DNA from 2 places in the Janibacter endophyticus genome. Region 2 is predicted to be linked to the other one. Evidence: riboswitches for the same ligand, from Rfam matches in the RefSeq annotation. Region 2 holds a riboswitch; the other holds the start of a gene.
What was found. Region 2 has a riboswitch for S-adenosylmethionine ahead of metX (homoserine O-acetyltransferase MetX). Riboswitches for the same ligand answer to the same signal wherever they lie in the genome.
Positions count from the first base shown of each region.

Region 1: it holds a riboswitch for S-adenosylmethionine, as region 2 does, so the genes downstream of both, JNO54_RS11385 (aminotransferase class V-fold PLP-dependent enzyme) here and metX (homoserine O-acetyltransferase MetX) in region 2, are expected to answer to the same signal.

Region 1 covers NZ_JAFEJG010000004.1:2,366,758-2,376,615, reverse strand. The annotation lists gene JNO54_RS11390 (ribonuclease J) at 1-594, shown strand, start outside; gene JNO54_RS11385 (aminotransferase class V-fold PLP-dependent enzyme) at 605-1,840, opposite strand; SAM riboswitch class IV at 1,878-1,992, opposite strand; gene JNO54_RS11380 (prepilin peptidase) at 2,069-2,713, opposite strand; gene JNO54_RS11375 (DNA translocase FtsK) at 2,832-5,660, shown strand; gene JNO54_RS11370 (TlpA family protein disulfide reductase) at 5,643-6,674, opposite strand; gene JNO54_RS11365 (ion channel) at 6,707-7,411, shown strand; gene rimO (30S ribosomal protein S12 methylthiotransferase RimO) at 7,446-8,876, shown strand; gene pgsA (CDP-diacylglycerol--glycerol-3-phosphate 3-phosphatidyltransferase) at 8,873-9,514, shown strand; gene JNO54_RS11350 (CinA family protein) at 9,520-9,858, shown strand, end outside.
Region 2 covers NZ_JAFEJG010000004.1:1,631,422-1,641,279, forward strand. The annotation lists gene JNO54_RS07885 (EcsC family protein) at 1-573, shown strand, start outside; gene JNO54_RS14970 (YkvA family protein) at 669-1,070, shown strand; gene JNO54_RS07895 (DUF4192 domain-containing protein) at 1,162-2,148, shown strand; SAM riboswitch class IV at 2,213-2,322, shown strand; gene metX (homoserine O-acetyltransferase MetX) at 2,336-3,460, shown strand; gene JNO54_RS07905 (universal stress protein) at 3,567-3,968, shown strand; gene JNO54_RS14485 (RNA polymerase sigma factor) at 4,236-5,861, shown strand; gene JNO54_RS07920 (transglutaminase TgpA family protein) at 5,968-8,238, opposite strand; gene JNO54_RS07925 (DUF58 domain-containing protein) at 8,238-9,443, opposite strand; gene JNO54_RS07930 (AAA family ATPase) at 9,487-9,858, opposite strand, start outside.

The sequences.
Region 1 (9,858 bases), 740 kb from region 2:
CACAGCGGCGGCAGCGACCGGGTCCATGTCTCCGGCCACGCGAGCGCCGGCGAGCTCCTCTACTGCTACAACATCGTCAAGCCCAAGAACGTCATGCCGGTCCACGGCGAGTGGCGTCACCTCGTCGCCAACCGCGACCTCGCGATCGCGACGGGCGTGCACCCCGACCACGTGCCGCTCGCCGAGGACGGTGTCGTCGTCGACCTCGTCGACGGTCGGGCCCGGATCGTCGGGGCCGTCCCGTGCGGCTACGTCTACGTCGACGGTTCGAGCGTCGGCGAGGCGACCGAGGAGCTGCTCAAGGACCGTCGCATCCTGCGCGACGAGGGCTTCATCGCGGTGATGGTCGTCGTCGACTCCCAGACCGGCAAGGTCATCGTCGGCCCGGAGATCACCGCCCGCGGCTTCGCCGAGGACGACGAGATCTTCGCCCAGGTGCGGCCGAAGATCGTCTCGGCCCTCGACGAGGCCATGGCGAAGGGGGTCACCGACCCCCAGCAGCTGCAGCAGGTGATCCGCCGGGCGATCGGCGGCTGGGTGGGCGGCAAGATCCGTCGCCGGCCGATGATCATCCCCACGGTCGTCGAGGCCTGACGCGCGGGGGTCAGCGGCCGGCGAGCTCGCGGACCGCCGCGACGAGCAGGTCGACGTGGGCCGGCGTGCTCGCCAGGCCCAGGCTGGCCCGGACCGCCGAGGAGTGGGCTGAGCCCCGGCGCTCGAGCAGGGCGTCGACGAGGATGTGCGCGCAGAACTTGCCGTCCCGGACCCCAATGCCGTAGTCCTCGGACAGCACCCGCGAGACGTCCTCGGCGGCCCAGCCGTCGATGGTGAAGGACACGACCGGGGCGCGCTCGTGGGTGGGCCCGAAGATCGACAGCGTCCGCACCCCGGGGATCGCGTCGAGCCGGCTGAGCAGCCCCCGCCCCAGCTCCGCGTCGAGCGCGTCGATGGCCGCGCGTTCCCGCTCGATCACCTGGCAGGCCGCGCCGAGGGCCACCGCGCCGAGCACGTTGGGGGAGCCGGCCTCGTGCCGGGCCGGGCCGCACTGCCACAGGGTCTCGTCCGGCGTCACCGCCTGGGTCGCGCCCCCACCGGCCAGGTACGGGTCGGCCGCGTCGAGCCAGTCGCCCCGCCCGACGAGGACGCCGGTCCCGTAGGGGGCGTAGAGCTTGTGACCGGAGAAGGCGACGTAGTCGACCCCTTCGGCCTCGATGTCGAGCGCCCGGTGCTGGACGAGCTGCGCGGCGTCGAGCGCCACGCGGGCACCGAAGCGACGGGCCAGGGCGACGATCTCGGCGACCGGCCAGTACTCGCCGGTGACGTTCGAGGCGCCGGTGACCACGACGAGCCGGTGCGCGGCCGCGTCGGCGAGCAGGGCCGCCTGCAGCCGGGCGAGCGCGTCCTCGACCGAGCTCGGCACGCCGAGTCGGCGCACCTGGCCCTCGTGCCAGGGCAGGAAGGTCGCGTGGTGGTCCGAGTCGTAGACGAAGACCGAGGCGTCGGTCGGGACGGCGCGGGCCAGGAGGTTGAAGGAGTCGGTGGTGTTGCGGGTGAAGACGACGTGGTCCTCGCCCCGGGCACCGACGAAGCGCGCGACGATCTCGCGGGCGGCCTCGTAGCGGGCGCTCGTGAGCCGGGAGAGGTAGCCGTTGCCCCGGTGGACCGAGCTGTACGTCAGGGTCGCCTCGTCGACGGCGGCCTTGACCTCGACGAAGGCGCTCGTCGAGGCGCCGTGGTCGAGGTTGACGTACTCGACGACCTCGCCGGAGCGGGTCTCGCAGGTCAGGCCCGCCGAGACGAGGGCGGGGACGGTGCTCGTGGTGCTCGCGATGGTCGACACGTGTGCTCCTTGGTCCTGTGGACCCAGCACTGCGACGGGTCCGCGCTTGCCGAGGTGCGTGCGCACGCCGGCCAGGTCGTCACCCGGAGCACCCCACCGCGGAGGAGGGTTGCCGACCAGCGAGCCGGGGCTTGGCGCTGGTACTCATGACCTAGGCCGGGACACTAGCAGCGCGGGGTCCTGACGTGTCGACCCCGCGGCGAGGATGTCTTGGATCCTGAGACCGGCTCAGGCGCCGGAGAGCAGCGCGATCACGGCGCCGGCCACGAGGTAGGGGCCGAAGGCCAGACGGCTGCCGCGGCCTGCCCGGCGGCTGACGAGCAGCGCCAGCGCGACGACGCCGCCGAGGAGGAAGGCGGCGTAGACCCCGACGAGGACAGCCCCCCACCCGTGCCAGCCGAGCAGCGGGGCGAGGCTGAGCATGAGCTTCGCGTCGCCCATGCCGATGCCGCGCGACCCGAGGACGAGGCTCACGAGGACGAAGGCACCGCCCACGACGAGCATCGCGAGGGTGGCCCGGCGCAAGTCGACCCACTGCCCGCTCGTTGCGGCCGCGACGAGCAGCAGGACGAGCACGCCCGGGACGGCGGGGAGCGTGAGGACGTTGGGCAGGCGGTGGACGTCCGTGTCGACCACGCCGAGCGTCAGCCCGACCGGTGCGAGCAGCATCGCCGCGGCCGCGGCCGCCAGCGGCTCGTGCTGGGAGGCACCGGCCAGGGCGACGACGAGGGAGGGGACGACGGCGACGAGCCAGCCGTGACGGGGGAGCGGACCCCCTTCGTCCGGGCGCCGGTAGCGGCCGTCCGCGAGCCAGCGGTGCGCCCACCACGTGCCGGCGACCGCGACGACGACGGCGACGAGGACGAGGTGCACGACGGCACCCTAACGAGGTCGAGGACGCCCCCTTCGCCCCTCTCCACAGGCGAAAAAGTGCCCCGGTGGTGCGCGTGTGACGCGTGTGAAGGGGGTGACGATCCCCTAGCCTGCGAGCATGGCGACACGTAACGGCACCTCCGCGCGCCCGCGCGGCGGCTCCACCCGAGCCCCCGGGCGACCCGCCCGCACCTCCGCGGCCAAGGGCCCCGGGCGGAGCGGGAGCACCGCGAAGAAGGCACCCGCCCGCGGCAAGAGCAAGGCTGCGGCGAAGGGGGGCGGCCTGCCGCTGCCCCTGCAGGCCGTGCGGTCCACCTGGATGGGGGTCGCCGGCGCCACCGGCGCCGGGGTCCGCAAGGTCGGTCACAGCGCCAGCCAGATCGAGCCGGAGCACCGTCGTGACGGGCTCGGCTTCCTCCTCCTCGCCCTCGCCGTCGTCGTCGCCGCGGTCGAGTGGTGGGGTCTCGGCGGGATGGTCGGCGACGTCGTCCACGCCGTCGCCGCCGGCACCTTCGGCCGGGTCGCCTACGCCCTGCCGATCGTCCTCGTCCTCGCCGCCTGGCGGCTCCTGCGCGGTGTCGTCGACGACGCCGGAGGCGCGCGCCTCGGTCTGGGCCTGGGCATGCTCGCCCTTTCGGTCTGCGGCCTGACCCACATCGCCCACGGCATCCCGCAGCCCCCCGCCGGCGCCGGACCCATGCGCGAGGCGGGCGGCATCGCGGGCTTCCTCGCCTCCGACCCGCTCGTCACGGGGCTGACCGTCTGGCCGGCCGGGATCCTCCTCGTGCTGCTCGGGCTCTTCTCGCTCCTGCTCATCACCGGCATCCCCTTCCACGAGCTGCCGACCCGGGCCGCGTACCTGCGCGCCGCCTTCACCGGGCACGTCCCCGACGCTGCCGACGAGACTCCCGCGGCGAGGGCCGCGGTGAAGGACGCCCGGCGCCGCCGCTTCGAGGACGGCGTCGACGAGCGGGACGGCGACACCGCCTACGACCAGGCCGCCATCATCGCCCCCGCGAAGCCCAGGCGTCGTCGTGGCAAGGACATCGAGGACCAGGCGAGCGACGCCCCTGAGCCGGCCGGTGCAGCCGAGGACACCGCCAAGCCGGCCGGAGGCCCGCGCCCCGGCGAGAAGCGCGCCACCCGGCCCGGAGTGCTCGTCCCCTCGGCCAACGAGAAGGCTGCCCTCCAGGCGCCCCCGACGACGCAGCTGCCGCAACGTGTCGAGCAGCTCGCCCTGGCCGGCGACGTCACCTACACGCTCCCGGACTCGCAGGTCCTCAAGCAGGGCTCACCGCACAAGGAGCGCTCGGCGGCCAACGACGCGGTCGTGGAGTCGCTGACCACGGTCCTCGACGAGTTCGGCATCGACGCGCACGTCACCGGCTTCCACCGTGGGCCGACCGTCACCCGCTACGTCGTCGAGCTCGGCCCCGGCGTCAAGGTCGAGCGCGTCACCGCGCTGTCCAAGAACATCGCGTACGCCGTCGCCTCGGCCGACGTCCGCATCCTCAGCCCCATCCCGGGCAAGTCCGCCATCGGCATCGAGATCCCGAACGCCGACAAGGAGATGGTCTGCCTCGGCGACGTGCTCCGCAGCGACGTCGCGCGCAACAACGAGCACCCGATGGTCATGGGTGTCGGCAAGGACGTCGAGGGCGGCTACGTCATCGCCAACCTCGCGAAGATGCCGCACATCCTCGTCGCCGGTGCGACGGGCTCCGGCAAGTCGAGCTTCGTCAACTCGATGATCACCTCGATCCTCATGCGCTCCACGCCCGACGAGGTGCGCATGGTGCTCGTCGACCCCAAGCGCGTGGAGCTGACCGCCTACGAGGGCATCCCGCACCTCATCACGCCGATCATCACCAACGCCAAGAAGGCGGCCGAGGCGCTCCAGTGGGTCGTGCGCGAGATGGACATGCGCTACGACGACCTCGCGGCCTTCGGCTACAAGCACGTCGACGACTTCAACAAGGCGGTCAAGGCGGGCAAGGTCCAGCCGCTCCCGGGCAGCGAGCGGTCCATCCAGCCCTACCCGTACCTCCTCGTCATCGTCGACGAGCTCGCCGACCTCATGATGGTCGCCCCCCGCGACGTCGAGGACTCGATCGTCCGGATCACCCAGCTCGCCCGCGCGGCCGGCATCCACCTCGTCCTCGCGACCCAGCGCCCGTCCGTCGACGTCGTCACCGGCCTCATCAAGGCCAACGTGCCGAGCCGCATGGCCTTCGCGACGTCCTCGCTCGCCGACAGCCGCGTCGTCCTCGACCAGCCCGGCGCCGAGAAGCTCCTCGGCCAGGGTGACGCGCTCTTCCTGCCCATGGGCAAGAACAAGCCGATGCGTGTCCAGGGCGCCTGGGTCACGGAGTCCGAGATCCACGAGGTCGTCGCCCACGTCACCGGTCAGCTCAAGCCGACCTACCGCGAGGACGTCGTCGTCGAGGCGCCCAAGAAGCAGATCGACGACGACATCGGCGACGACCTCGACGTGCTGCTCCAGGCGGCCGAGCTCGTCGTCACGACGCAGTTCGGGTCGACCTCCATGCTCCAGCGCAAGCTGCGGGTCGGCTTCGCCAAGGCCGGCCGGCTCATGGACCTCCTCGAGTCCCGCGGCGTCGTCGGCCCCTCCGAGGGCTCCAAGGCGCGCGACGTGCTCGTCAAGCCCGACGACCTGCCGACCACCCTCGCGCTCATGCGGGGCGAGGACGTCCCCGAGGCCTCGGACGACACCACGGGTGCGGACGGCGCCACCGACGGCCTCGAGGAGTACGAGGGCGACGCCCCCTTCGCGCACGACGACACGGCCGTCATCACCCAGGGTGGCGGCGAAGGGGGAGCCGGCGGCACCCCTTCGTCCGACCGCTACGCGGAGGACCCGATCGGCACCGACATCCCGGTGGACGACGACGAGGACGAGGACGCCTGGTCACTCACCGGCCGGTGAGGGTACGGGCTCCTCGAGGGCCCCGGCCTCCTCGAGCTCGGCGCGGATGTCCGAGACGAGCTGCTCGACCGCGACGCTGCCGCTGACCGGCCCGCCGGCGAGCTGGCCGTCCATGCCGAGGAGCACGGCACCCGGGTTCCCCACGCCGAAGGTCCGGGCGACGGCTCCGTTCGGGTCGTGCAGCGTGATGCCCTCGAGATCGGGTGCGTGCGTGACCGCCAGGTCCACAGGCATCGAGACGACAGCCCGGACCGTCACCGGGGGCAGCGCCTCGTCCCACGCCTTGATCTGGGGGATGACCTGCATGCACGCGCCGCAGCCCGGCGAGACGAAGACGAGCAGGTAGGCAGACTGGCGGCTCAGCTCGTGCAAGGGCATCGGGGATCCGTCCGGGCCCTCGAGCAGTCCGTACGGGATGGGCTGACGGAGGTAGTCCTCGAGCTCGTCCTGGGGCGAAGGGGGAACAGCCGGGGCCGCGGCGGCGTGGGTGTCCTGCGTGCCACCGAAGGTGACCACGACGATCGCCACCGTGAGGGCGAGCAGCGCCAGCCAGGCCCAGGTGGTCGCCTCGGCGTCGGCGAGCCGCGCGAGCACCGACCGCTCGGCCGTCGCCGACCACACGACGAGCAGCGACAGCCCGACGAGCAGCCCGTTGCGTGCTGCGGTCCGCTGCGTCACCTCGCCCAGCCCGAGGCGCCCGAAGCAGCCGCAGGTGATCGGGTAGCCGAAGCCGAGCGCCCGGACGATGATCCCCAGGTACACGACCATCAGGGCGACCGCAGCGACCGCCACCGCGAGGGACCAAGGCCGAGGCAGGACGAGGAGCAGGACCGCGAGGACGATCTCGGCCCACGGGAAGACCCGGCGGACCGCCGGTCCGCTGATCACCGCGGGCAGCCGGAGCTGGGCGAAGGCGCTGGCCACCTCCGCGGGGGCACGGAGCTTGGCGACGCCGCTGATGATCAGCAGGGTGGCCAGCAGGATCGGCGGGAGCAGGAGAGGTCCATCGAGCACGGATCCAGGGTAGGCGCTCTACGCTGACGCCCATGTCCGATGCCTGGTATGCGCCCAAGCCCCCTCTGTCCGGGCGGGACTACTGGTTCGCGGTGCTGCGCAAGCAGCCGTCGGCGATCCTCCTCGGGATGCAGGTCTTCGCCATCGTGTTGCTGCCCTGGCTCGAGGGACAGCTGTGGGGGCGGCTCGTCTTCGTCGTCATCTCCTTCTTCGCGGTGACGGTCGCTGCCTTCGTCACCCGGACGACGAGGGCACTCACCTGGCTCGCGCTGCTCATCGGTGTGCCTGCCGTCGTGCTCGAGGCGTGGAGCGTGCTCGAGCCGGAGCACCAGGTCATCGGGGTCATCGCGCACCTCGGGCTGTCGATCTTCTACCTCTACGTGGCGTTCGGGCTCGTGACGTACGTGTTCTCCGACAACTGGGTGACGAGCGACGAGCTCTTCGCCGTCGGGGCGGCCTTCACCGTCCTCCTGTTCGGCTTCGCCTATCTCTACCTCGCGATGCAGTTCGCTTGGCCCGGCTCGTTCACCGGGCACAGCGAAGGGGACCGCCGCAGCTTCCTCGAGCTCCTCTTCTTCTCGGCCGCCAACCTCACGAGCGTCGGGCTCTCCGACGTCGGGGCGGTGCGGCCGCACGCCCGGGCGGCGACGATCATCGAGCAGCTCACGGGCGTCATGTACGTCGCCATGGTCATCTCCCGCCTTGTCGCTCTCACCGTGGCCAAGGCCCGCCGCTGATTCCCCGCGTCCGGAGGCGCCTAGAGTGGAGGGCATGTCGGCCCCTGCTCGTAGCGTCGCTCTCGTCACCCTCGGGTGCACCCGCAACGAGGTCGACTCCGAGGAGCTCGCCGGCCGGCTCGCAGCCGAGGGCTGGACCCTCGTCGACGACGCGGCCGACGCCGACGTCGCGGTGGTCAACACGTGCGGCTTCATCGAGCAGGCCAAGAAGGACTCGATCGACGCGATCCTCGAGGCCAACGACCTGCGCGAGGAGGGCCGCACGCAGGCCGTCGTCGCGGTCGGCTGCCTCGCCGAGCGCTACGGCAAGGACCTCGCGGCCGAGCTGCCCGAGGCCGATGCCGTGCTCGGCTTCGACTCCTACCGGGACATGTCGGCGCACCTGCGGGCCGTGCTCGACGGCCAGCCGCCCGAGGCGCACGTCCCCGGTGACCGGCGCACGCTCCTGCCGCTCGCGCCGCTCCAGCGCGCCGAAGCCGCCGCCGACGTCGCCCTGCCGGGGCACGGTGCGACCGAGGAGGGGCGTGACCTGCCGCGGGCGCGCCTGGACGACCGACCCTGGGCGCCGCTGAAGATCGCCTCCGGCTGCGACCGTCGCTGCGCCTTCTGCGCGATCCCGACCTTCCGCGGCTCCTTCGTCTCGCGGCGGCCCACCGACGTCATCGCCGAGGCCCGCTGGCTCGCAGAGCAGGGCGTCAAGGAGCTCTTCCTCGTCTCGGAGAACTCGACGTCCTACGGCAAGGACCTCGGCGAGCTCGACCTCCTCCAGGCCTTGCTCCCGCAGCTGGCCGACATCGAGGGCATCGAGCGGGTCCGCGTCTCCTACCTCCAGCCGGCGGAGATCCGCCCGGGGCTGCTCGAGGCGATGGCGAGCACGCCCAAGGTCACGCCCTGGTACGACATCTCCTTCCAGCACTCGAGCCCCGGCCTGCTGCGGCGCATGCGCCGCTTCGGGTCCACGGACGCCTTCCTCGGGCTCATCGCGGGCGTGCGCGCGCGGCAGCCGGAGGCCGGCATCCGCAGCAACGTCATCGTCGGCTTCCCCGGCGAGACCGAGGACGACGTGGCCGAGCTCGAGCGCTTCCTCACCGAGGCGCGCCTCGACGTCGTGGGCGTCTTCGGCTACAGCGACGAGGACGGCACCGAGGGCGAGGGCCTGGCCGACAAGGTCGACCCGGACGTCATCGAGGAGCGGGTCGAGCGCATCCGTGCCCTCGTCGACGAGCTGGCGGCCCAACGGGCCGAGGACCGGGTGGGTCAGCGGGTCCGCGTGCTCGTCGAGGAGATCGAGGACGGCGAAGGGGGAGACCTCCTCGTCGTCGGCCGCGCCGACCACCAGGGACCGGACGTCGACGGCGAGACGACCCTCGTCGGGGACCTCGACGGGATCGCCGTGGGTGATGCGCTCGACGCGGTCGTCGAGTCGACCGAGGGCATCGACCTCGTCGCGAGGGTGCTCCGATGAGCGAGCAGCCCGTGGTCGAGCAGATCCCGCAGCCCGAACCCAGCCCGTGGAACCTGCCCAACGCGCTGACCGTCCTGAGGATCCTCCTCGTCCCCGTCTTCGTGTGGTTCCTGCTCCAGGACGGGGGTGAGGACGCGACCTCACGCTGGTGGGCCCTCGGGATCTTCACGATCGCGATCGTCACCGACCGGATCGACGGGGATCTCGCGCGCTCGCGCGGGATCGTCACGACCTTCGGCAAGGTCGCCGACCCGATCGCGGACAAGGCACTGACCGGCGCGGGCTTCATCGCGCTGTCGATCATCGACGTCGTCCCGTGGTGGATCACGGTGCTCGTCCTGGCCCGCGAGCTGGGGATCACCCTCATGCGCTTCTTCGTCATCCGGCACGGCGTGATGCCGGCGAGCCGTGGCGGCAAGGTCAAGACCTTCCTCCAGGCGCAGGCCCTGATGATCCTCATGGCGCCGCTGTGGACGCTGCCCCTGGCCCGCCTCTGGGAGGTCCTTGGCTGGATAGTCCTCGCCGCGGCCGTCATCGTGACCATCGCGACGGCCGTCGACTACGTCCTCAAGGCGATGACCCTGCGGGAGACGAGCGACCGGGCCGAGATGAAGCGGGCCCGCAAGGCGCAGGGCTGACCCTCGTGACCGCGGTCGAGGATGGACCCGACCAGGCGGCGGTGCGCCTCGTCGAGGTCCTCCGTGCCGGCGGCCTGACCCTGGGCTGCGCCGAGTCGCTCACCGGTGGCCTGCTCACGGCCGCGGTCGTCGGCGTGCCAGGAGCCTCGGACGTGCTGCGTGGGGGCGTCGTCGCCTACGCGCCCGAGGTCAAGACCCACGTGCTCGGCGTCGACGACTCGCTCATCGCTCGCGTCGGGACGGTGGACGCCGACGTCGCGGTCGCGATGGCACGCGGGGCGCTGCACGTCCTGGGCTGCGACCTCGCCGTCGCCACGACCGGGGTCGCCGGGCCGGGGCCGAGC
Region 2 (9,858 bases):
ATCGACGGCAAGGGCCCCTTCGACTCCGCGGCCAAGGTCGCGGACGCGGCACGGGCCAAGCACGGCGGCGACGTCGAGAAGGCCGTCGGGGAGGTCGTCCGCGACCACCTCAAGCTCGTCGCGGCGAGCGGCTTCGTGACCAACCTCGGCGGCTTCATCACGCTGCCCGTCTCGCTGCCCGCCAACGTGCTCGGCTTCTACGTCCTCGCGACGCGGATGTCGGCAGCCGTGGCCCGCCTGCGCGGCTACGACATCGCCGACCCGAGGATCCGCAGCGCCGTGCTGCTCTCGCTCGTCGGCGCCGACAGCCAGGACCTGCTCGCCAAGGCCGGCATGGTCGCCCCGAGCGGCCGCCTCACCGCCCTCGCGGCGCAGCGGCTGCCCGGCCCGGCACTCATGGTCGTCAACAAGGCGGTCGGATTCCGCCTGCTGAGCACCGCGGGCAGGAAGACCTTCTCCCGCTTCGGCCGCTCGATCCCGCTCGTCGGCGGGGCCGTCGGTGCCGGCATGGACGGCTGGCTCATGAAGCAGCTCGGTGACCACGTCCGCAAGGAGTTCCCGCCCGCAGCCTGAGACGACGGGGGCGGCCGCGGTGGGAATCCGTGGCCGCCCCTGGTCGTTCTACGACCCGAGGGCCCGCGCCGCGGGCCACGACCGAGGGGATACCCGTGGCCCGTCGACTCCGCACCGCCGCCAACCTTGCGAGCGCCGTCCGCAGCGCCTCGCGCCCCGGTTCGCCGAGCCTGCTCGAGCGCATCGCCGCACTGCCGCGGATGATCCGCGCCGTGCGCAGCGGCCGCTATACCGGGCTGTCCAACGGTCAGCTTGCCCTGATGCTCGCCGGGCTCGGCTACGTCCTCTCGCCGGTCGACCTCGTGCCCGAGGGTCTGCTGCTCGTCGTCGGCCTGCTCGACGACGCGGTGGTGCTCTCATGGCTGGCCGTCCAGCTCGTGGGTGAGACCGAGGCCTTCCTCGAGTGGGAGCGCACCGCCGCCCCGGCCTCCGACGGCTACCCGCGCGCCGCGTACGCGAGGGCGCAGACGGTGCCCTCCGAGGTCGTCCGCGACTGAGGTCCTCCACAGCGGGCCGCGCCGGCCGATCGCTGTCCACAGCCGGACGAAGGGGGCGACGCCCCCTTCGTCCTGACGGTTGCCTCTCCCCATGGAGACCGCACGCGCCACGAACCCCGCCGAGCTCGCCGTCATCGTCCCGTACCTCCTGGGCTTCCACCCCGAGAGGTCACTCGTCGTCCTCGCCCTCGAGGGCAAGCGCCTCGGGCTGACCCAGCGGATGGACCTCGTCCCCGAGGAGCACGCCCGGGACGTCGTGCGCCAGATGATCGGGCACGTCGCCCGGTCCGGGGCGAGCACGATCGCCGCGCTCGCCTTCGAGCGTGAGCCGGGGGAGTCGGACCCGATGCGCGCCGAGCTGATGTCCCTCGTGTGCTCCCGCGTCATCCGGTGCGTGACGAGCATCGTCGTCCGGGACGGTCGCTGGTTCGATCCCGACGGCGTGGTGCCCCGGTCGCGGCCGGAGGGCGAGCCCCTGCCCGAGCCGAGTCGGGTGCCTGCGGTCGCCGTCTTCGTCGGCGAGGGGCGGGTGCCCCTGCCGGGGCGCGAGTCGCTCCGTGAGCTCGTGGCGACCGGCACGAGCGAGGTCACCGAGGAGGTCGGGTCTGCCCTGGACGCCATCGCCACGGAGGAGGTCTGCGTCGACCCGAGCCCTGTCCGTGCCTGGCGCACCGCCCTGGCGCCCGGGGGAGCCGACGACCCCGAGGTTGTCGCCGAGGCGCTCGTCGCGCTGCGCGACGTCATCTGGCGGGATGCTCTCATCGCGGCCCTCTGCCCGGGCTGGATGCCCGACGGCCTGCTCGCGGACGAGCCCGTCGAGGCTGCCCGTGCGGCCGTCACAGACCTCGACCCCGCGCTGGCGCTGGAGCGTCTCGCGACGCTCGTGCACGCGGCACCTCGGGACGAGGCCGCCCCGGTCCTCACCGTCCTCGCCCAGGTCGCCTGGTCGCGCGGCGACGGCGCGCTCGCGAGCATCGCCCTCGAGGAGGCGCTCGCGATCGAGCCGGGCTACCGGCTCGCCGACCTGCTCGACCGGCTCGTCAGCAGCGGTGTCCGGACGCCCCCGGCGGCTGCCTGACCGAGCGGTCCTGAGGGTGAGACGCCCGTGGATCTCCCCGGATCCCGTCGCTATAGTGCGACCAGGTCATGAGTCTCAGCATCAAGCCCCGGCTTGCTGGGCGGCAACCCTCCTCGCGATGGGGTGCCCCGGGTGATGACCTGGCCGCACCGTCGGGGTGCGGCAATGCGAGCACAGGAGCACCCTCATGAGTGTGACGTCGGTCTTCCGGCCCAGCGCCGCGTGGCGCGAGGGCGATGACCCGGGCCACCGCCAGTTCTGCGACATCGGCCATCTGGAGCTCGAACGCGGCACGCGTCTGCCCGACGTGACGATGGCCTACGAGACGTGGGGGACCCTGGCGCCCGACGGCTCCAACGCCGTCCTCGTCGAGCACGCCCTGACCGGTGACAGCCATGTCGTCGGCGAGCAGAGCCACGCCCACCCGACCCCTGGTTGGTGGGAGGGCATGGTCGGCCCCGGCCGACCCCTCGACACCGACCGCTGGTTCGTCGTCGCGCCGAACGTCCTCGGTGGTTGCCAGGGCACGACCGGCCCGAGCAGTGTCGCCGTCGACGGCCGGGCCTGGGGCTCCCGCTTCCCGCAGATCACCATCCGCGACCAGGTGAGCGCCGAGGCCCGGCTGGCCGACGAGCTCGGTATCGCCCGGTGGGCCGCCGTCATCGGCGGCTCGATGGGTGGCATGCGTGCCATCGAGTGGGCGGTGGGCCACCCGGACCGGGTGGAGCGAGCCGTCGTCCTCGCGAGCACCGCCTACGCGACCGCCGAGCAGATCGGGTGGTCCCAGGCGCAGGTGCTCGCGATCCGCAACGACCCGCACTTCGCCGACGGCGACTACTACCGCCAGCCCGTCGGACCGGACGCCGGCCTGGCGATCGCCCGGCAGATCGCCCACGTCACCTACCGCAGCGAGCTCGAGCTGCACGACCGCTTCGGCCGCCGCCCTCAGGGCGACCGGTCGGGCTCCCCCTTCGCCGTCGAGAGCTACCTCGACCACCACGGGACCAAGCTCGCCGGCCGCTTCGACGCCAACTCCTACATCGTCCTCACCGAGGCGATGAACTCGCACGACGTCGGTCGGGGCCGCGGCGGCCTCCAGGCCGCCCTGTCCCGTTTCGCCGGTGAGCTGACCGTCGTCGCGGTCGACAGCGACCGGCTCTACCCGCCCCGCCTCACCGCCGAGGTTGCCGCCCTGCGACCCGGCACCCGCCAGGCGACGATCCGGAGCCGCTCCGGGCACGACGGGTTCCTCACCGAGATCGACCAGGCCGGCGAGGTCGTCGCCGCAGCGCTCGCGAGGCACCCGCGCTGATGCCCCGGTGCGCGACACCGGGTCTCGGCCTTCGTGGGATCCGTGCCGCTGTGCGTCCACCCGTGTAGCGTCGCCCGCAAGTGTCAACGAAGCGAAGGAGCAGGCCATGACGATCGTCGTCGGTTACGTCGCGACCAAGGAGGGTCGGGCCGCGCTCGACCGTGCGGTTGCCGAGGCGAAGCTGCGCACGCAGCCACTCGTCGTCATCAACTCGGACCGCGGCGGGTCGGGCTTCACCGGTGAGCACGCGGCCGAGCAGGAGCAGGCCCTCCAGGGGGTCAAGGACCAGATGGCCGCCGCCGGCATCGAGGTCGACGTCCGCGGCCTCGTGCGGGGCAAGGAGCCGGCCGAGGACCTCATCGCCGTCGCTGAGGAGACGAACGCCGAGCTCATCGTCATCGGCCTGCGCCGCCGCACCCCGGTGGGCAAGCTGATCCTGGGTTCGAACGCCCAGCGGGTGCTCCTCGACGCCCCGTGCCCGGTGCTCGCGGTCAAGGCTGAGAGCTGACCGCACCGCGTCCGTCTGCCGCAGCCCTGACGAACGGTCCGCACGAGTCCTCGTGCGGACCGTTCGCGTCGCGCGACTTATAATGGAGGCAGCCCACGGCCCAGCGCCTCACGGCTCCCCCCACGGAAGTGACCGGACGCGCCTGCGCCGATCGCCTCGAGGAGAGCCAGGGCCACGCCAGCTCAGCGCTACGGAAGGTGTCGGTACCTCTTGTCGTCTCCATCGACGTCGTCGGGCTCCTTGCCCCGCGACTTCTACCACCCAGCCGTGCAGACCCTCCTTCGCAAGGGCCACACCAACGGGGGAGTGACCGGGGAGGACGTCAGGTCCGTCGTCGACGAGGCAGGGATCACGCCAGCGCGGCTTCGCGTTGTGCTTCAGACGCTGAAGGAACAGGGAATCGAGGTTCAGGTGCCAGCCACCACGAAGACCACCGCCAAGAAGGCTGCGTCCACGACGAAGAAGGCCGCCACGAAGAAGACCGCCGCCACCGCGAAGAAGGCCCCGGCCGCCAAGGCCGCCACCGAGGCGGCGGCTGCCGAGAAGGCCTCCGCGAAGAAGGCCCCCGCGGCCAAGAAGGCCGCTCCCGCCAAGGCGGAGGCTCCCGCGAAGAAGGCCGCGACGGCCAAGGCCGCACCCGCCAAGAAGGCCGCGCCCGCGAAGGCCGCACCGGCGAAGAAGACTGCCACCAAGAAGGTCGGCGCGACGAAGGCCGCGGCGTCCAGCGCAGCCGCGCCCGCCAAGAAGACCGCGGCGAAGAAGACGACGGCCAAGAAGGCCCCCGCCAAGAAGGCCGCGGCGACCAAGACCGCCGCCGTCGACGAGCCGGACGAGGTCCCTGAGGACGCCGAGGTCGACGCCGACGACGCCGAGGACAAGGACGTCAAGGCCGAGTCCGAGTCGGGCACGGACGAGAGCGCGGGCTTCGTCCTGTCCAACCAGGACGAGGACGACGCGCCCGCCCAGCAGGTCGTCACGGCCGGCGCCACCGCCGACCCCGTCAAGGACTACCTCAAGCAGATCGGCAAGGTCGCGCTGCTCAACGCCGAGCAGGAGGTCGAGCTCGCCAAGCGGATCGAGGCAGGCCTCTTCGCGGAGGAGAAGCTCGGCTCGGGCGAGAAGCTTGACGCCAAGCTCAAGCGCGAGCTGTGGTGGATCGCCCAGGACGGCAAGAACGCCAAGAACCACCTCCTCGAGGCCAACCTGCGACTCGTCGTCTCGCTCGCCAAGCGCTACACCGGTCGCGGCATGCTCTTCCTCGACCTGATCCAGGAGGGCAACCTCGGCCTCATCCGTGCGGTCGAGAAGTTCGACTACACCAAGGGCTACAAGTTCTCGACGTACGCCACCTGGTGGATCCGGCAGGCGATCACCCGCGCGATGGCCGATCAGGCGCGCACCATCCGCATCCCGGTGCACATGGTCGAGGTCATCAACAAGCTCGCCCGCGTGCAGCGCCAGATGCTCCAGGACCTGGGCCGTGAGCCCACCCCGGAGGAGCTGGCCAAGGAGCTCGACATGACGCCCGAGAAGGTCGTCGAGGTCCAGAAGTACGGCCGCGAGCCGATCTCGCTGCACACGCCGCTCGGCGAGGACGGCGACTCCGAGTTCGGTGACCTCATCGAGGACTCCGAGGCGGTCGTCCCGGCCGACGCCGTCTCCTTCACCCTCCTTCAGGAGCAGCTGCACAGCGTCCTCGACACGCTCTCGGAGCGCGAGGCGGGCGTGGTGTCGATGCGCTTCGGTCTCACCGACGGTCAGCCCAAGACCCTCGACGAGATCGGCAAGGTCTACGGCGTGACCCGCGAGCGGATCCGCCAGATCGAGTCCAAGACGATGAGCAAGCTGCGCCACCCGAGCCGCTCGCAGGTCCTGCGCGACTACCTCGACTGACGAGCTGCGCAAGGGCCCACCCGCCCTCCCGGACCGCGGGATCGACGAAGGGACCGTCACCTCGAGGTGACGGTCCCTTCGTCGTCCACGCGGGTACCGCGCAGCGTCAGCGGCGGCGCACCTGGTCCACGACCCGACCGGGCAGCCCGGCCCACCAGCGCACGGCGCTGCGGGGGACCAGCGCGGAGCGCACCCGTGACCCGCCGGCGCGGGAGCGGCGGACCCGCGAGACGAGGTCGTCGACGTCGTCCCGCACCTGCTGGGCGTCCTCGCGCGACGGGGCCCCGGACGGCGGTGCGTAGCGGGCCCGCTCGAGGGTCGTGACGATCCGTCGCATCTGATCGGTGCCGCGGGCGCCGGCCCCGGACCGGTGGACGAGCTGCCGCCCGGCGGCGCGTGGTGTCGCCCCCGGTGTCGCGGACATGCCGAGGTCCCCGAGATCGGTGAGGAGACGGTCCCAGTCGGCCTCGATCTGCTCGGCCGGCGGCCGCGGCGAGCGGCGGCTGCGCTCTCGGAGCACGAGGGCCGTGAGCGGGAGGACGGCGAGGAGCGCCAGGACGACGACCGCCCACAGCAGACGGGAGAGCCAGGACGACTCATCGGTCGGCTCCGCGGACGGCTCGACCGCGCCTGGGTCGGTCGTCTCGGAGGTGGTCGGGGCCGACGTCGTCGCGGTCGTCGTCTCGGTCGCGGTGCCGCCCTGCCGCTCGATGGAGTAGCCGGGCACGGTGGCGGCGCGTCCCCCCGGCGTGGGCTCGAAGCGCAGCCACCCCACCCCGTCGATGTACAGCTCGGGCCAGGCGTGGGCGTCGGCGGCCCGGACGACCCGCTCGGCGTCCTGCCCGGAGCCGGTGGGTGCCCCCGGGAGGAAGCCGACGACGAAGCGTGCGGGGATCTCGCGCACCCGTGCGAGGTGGACCATCGTCGCCGCGAACTGCTGGCAGTAGCCCTGCTTCGTGTCGAGGAAGTGGCTGATCGGGTGCTGCCCGGCGCCCCTCGGCGCGAGCTCCAGGTCGTAGGTGAACTCGCTCCCGCGCAGATAGGTCTGGATCGCCTGCGCGCTCTGGAGCGGCCCGGCGTCCGCGGGGACGATCGCGTCGAGCACCTCCTCGAGCTCGGGGACGATCTCCTCGTCGACACCCAGGTACGGCGTGCGCTCGGGCAGGAGGTCGGGGTCGCTCGTCGTCGCGCGCTCGGTCACCGTGTCGGTGTCGGTGAGGGGCGGCCGGTAGGTGACCGCGTAGCTGTCCGGCGCCGACCCGACCCGGACCACCCCTTCGTCGTCGATGGACCAGCGGCCCAGACCGTCGACAGACTCCGCGGCGAAGGGGGCGGGCAGCTGGGGCGCACGGATCCGCGACTCCTCGACGACGGTGGTGCGGGTGGCGTCCTGGACCATCGGGAGCCCGAAGGCGGACGGGTCGCCGAGCTCGACGAGCCGGCCGGTGGGCTCGATCTGGGCCTGGCCGTCCTCGAACCTCCGGGCGACGCCGACGCGAAGGGGTGGTGGGCTCGGGTCGTCGGTGCGGTACCGCATGACGGGTGAGGGGTCCTGGTCCTCCATGCTGCGGCGCAGGTCGATCTCGCTCGAGATCGCGACCCGGCCCCGGCCGCCCGGGCCGTCACCATCCTCGGCCGGTCGCAGCCAGGTCCCGACGACCGTGGCCGGCAGGTGGGGCACGAAGGCCGGGACGACGACCGCCAGGGCGAGGCCGGCGGCGGCGAGCCCGACACCCTGCCGGACGAAGTCGCGCCGGGCGCTCTCCTCGACGTCCTCACCCGGTCCGCCGAGCAGGTGGTTGGCCCAGCGGCGCTGCTGGTCACGCGTCTGGTGGGCCAGGAGCAGCAGCCACAGGCCCGCCGGGAGGACGAAGTCGAGCCACGGGAGGCCGGAGGGGGCGTTGGCGGCGCTGATCCCGTAGAGGGCGACGACCGGCAGGCCGGCGAGCGTCGGAGAGTCCGCCGTCGCCGCCGCGAGGTCGGCCGTCAGCGCGACGAGGCCGATGATCGCCGCGAGCGAGAAGTCGATGCCGGGGTTGACCGGTGCGGGCGCTGCGTAGCCGAGGATCGTCTCGCGCGACTGGAGCAGGAGGTCGCCGAAGGCGCTCGCGGTCTGCGGTGTCGGGACGAGGTACCACAGGGTGTCCCGGGCGAAGAGGAGCGCGAGCGTCCCGACGAGCCCGAGGGTCTGCGCGACGAAGACCGCCGTCACCGACCGGGTCGCGGAGCGCACGAGCACCCCGAGGAGGACGACGACGGCCACGACGAGGAGCGCCGGTCGCAGGAAGCTCGTCTCGACGAAGAGATGACGCAGCGGGAGCGCCGCGGCGAGGACGGCGCCCGCGGCGATGACGGCGGCGACGGCCGAGCGGAGCATCAGGCCTCACCCCCCGCGACGAGGTCGGACCACAGGTCGGTGACCCGGGCGCGGGCGGTGACGTCGACCGCGCGCCAGCCGCCGGCGGCGAGGAGCACAGCGGTCGCGCTCACGTCGGTGCCGCCCCGCTCGAAGAGCTCGGCGTCGACGACGAGAGCGACACCTCGGCCGACCCGGGTGAGACGGCGCACGGCGGCCTCGTCGAGCGGGCCGACGACGGCAATGATCGTCCCGCCGCCGTGCTCGGAGAGCTCGGCCGCCGCCTCGAGCAGACCACCGGCGTCGTCCTCGCGCGTGAGGGTGACGACGGCGAGCGCGGCGAGCGCCTCCTCGACCGAGGGGAGCGGGGTCATCGGCTCGGAGGTGAGGTCGGCGGTCGCGAGGTAGGTCTCGTGGTCGCGGGCGACGAGGTGGGTGGCGACAGACGCGGCGGCGCTCACGGCCCACTCGAGCGACCCGGCGCCACCGGTGCCGATGTGGGAGGAGGCCCGGTTGTCCAGGAGCACGAGCGCGCGCCGACGGCCGGGCTGCTCGTCCTGGCGCACCATCATCGAGCCGGTCCGCGCCGTGGAGGGCCAGTGGATGCGGCGCAGGTCGTCGCCGTCGCGGTACTCGCGCACGCCGACATCGCTCGCCCCGTGGAGGGTCACCCGGTGCGAGGACTCCTCCTCACCACCGCTGCCTGCCTGCATCGGCGGCAGCCCGCTCAGCGGGTAGGTCCGGGGGAGCACGAGGACGCTGCTCTCGCCGGGGAGGACGACCTCGCGGCGGGCCAGTCCGAAGGCGTCGGACACCCGGACGGTCAGCGGCCCGAGGTGGTGACGCCCGCGGACGTGCGAGCGGGCCCGGTAGGTGATCTGCCGCTCGCCGTCGACCCCGATGCGGGCGAGGAGCATCCGGGGCCGGTCGCCCAGCGCGTAGGTGACCCGCTCCTCGGCGACGAGCTGCGGCGAGGTGGCCGTGCCGGTGTTGCGCAGCCGCAGGTCGACCGTCGCCGGGGTGCCCGGCGGGACCATCGGCGGGACGACGTCGCGGCTCACGGCGAGGTCGAAGCGCCGCGCGACGAGGAACCGCGCGATGAAGGGGAGCACCACGAGCAGCGCGCCCGCTCGGGTGAGGTCCCGCACCCCGAGGAGCACCCCGCCGGCGACGAGGGCCAGCCCGAGCCCGAGCACGGCCGAGCCGCGCCGCGTCAGCCCGCGCACGGCTGCCCGGTCCGGGTGGGGTCGGCGCTCACCGGCTGGGCCCTCACCGGCCGCCGGGCACCCGGGTGCGACGCACGACGTCCTCGATGACCGAGGCCGGCGACTCCCGGGCGAGGTGCGCCTGGCTGCTGAGGATGATCCGGTGGGCGAGGAGCGGCACGGCCAGGGCCTGGACGTCGTCGGGCAGCACGTGGTCGCGGCCGGCGAGGGCGGCCCGGGACCGGGCGGCCCGCAGCAGGTGCAGGGTCGCCCGGGGGGAGGCGCCGAGCCGGATCGAGGAGTGCGAGCGGGTGGCCGAGGTGAGGTCGACGACGTACTGCCGGGCAGCCTGGGAGGCGTGGACACCGCGGACGGTGCCGATGAGGTCGGCGATGCCCTCGGCGTCGGTCACCGGCCGGACGTCGTCGAGCGGCGA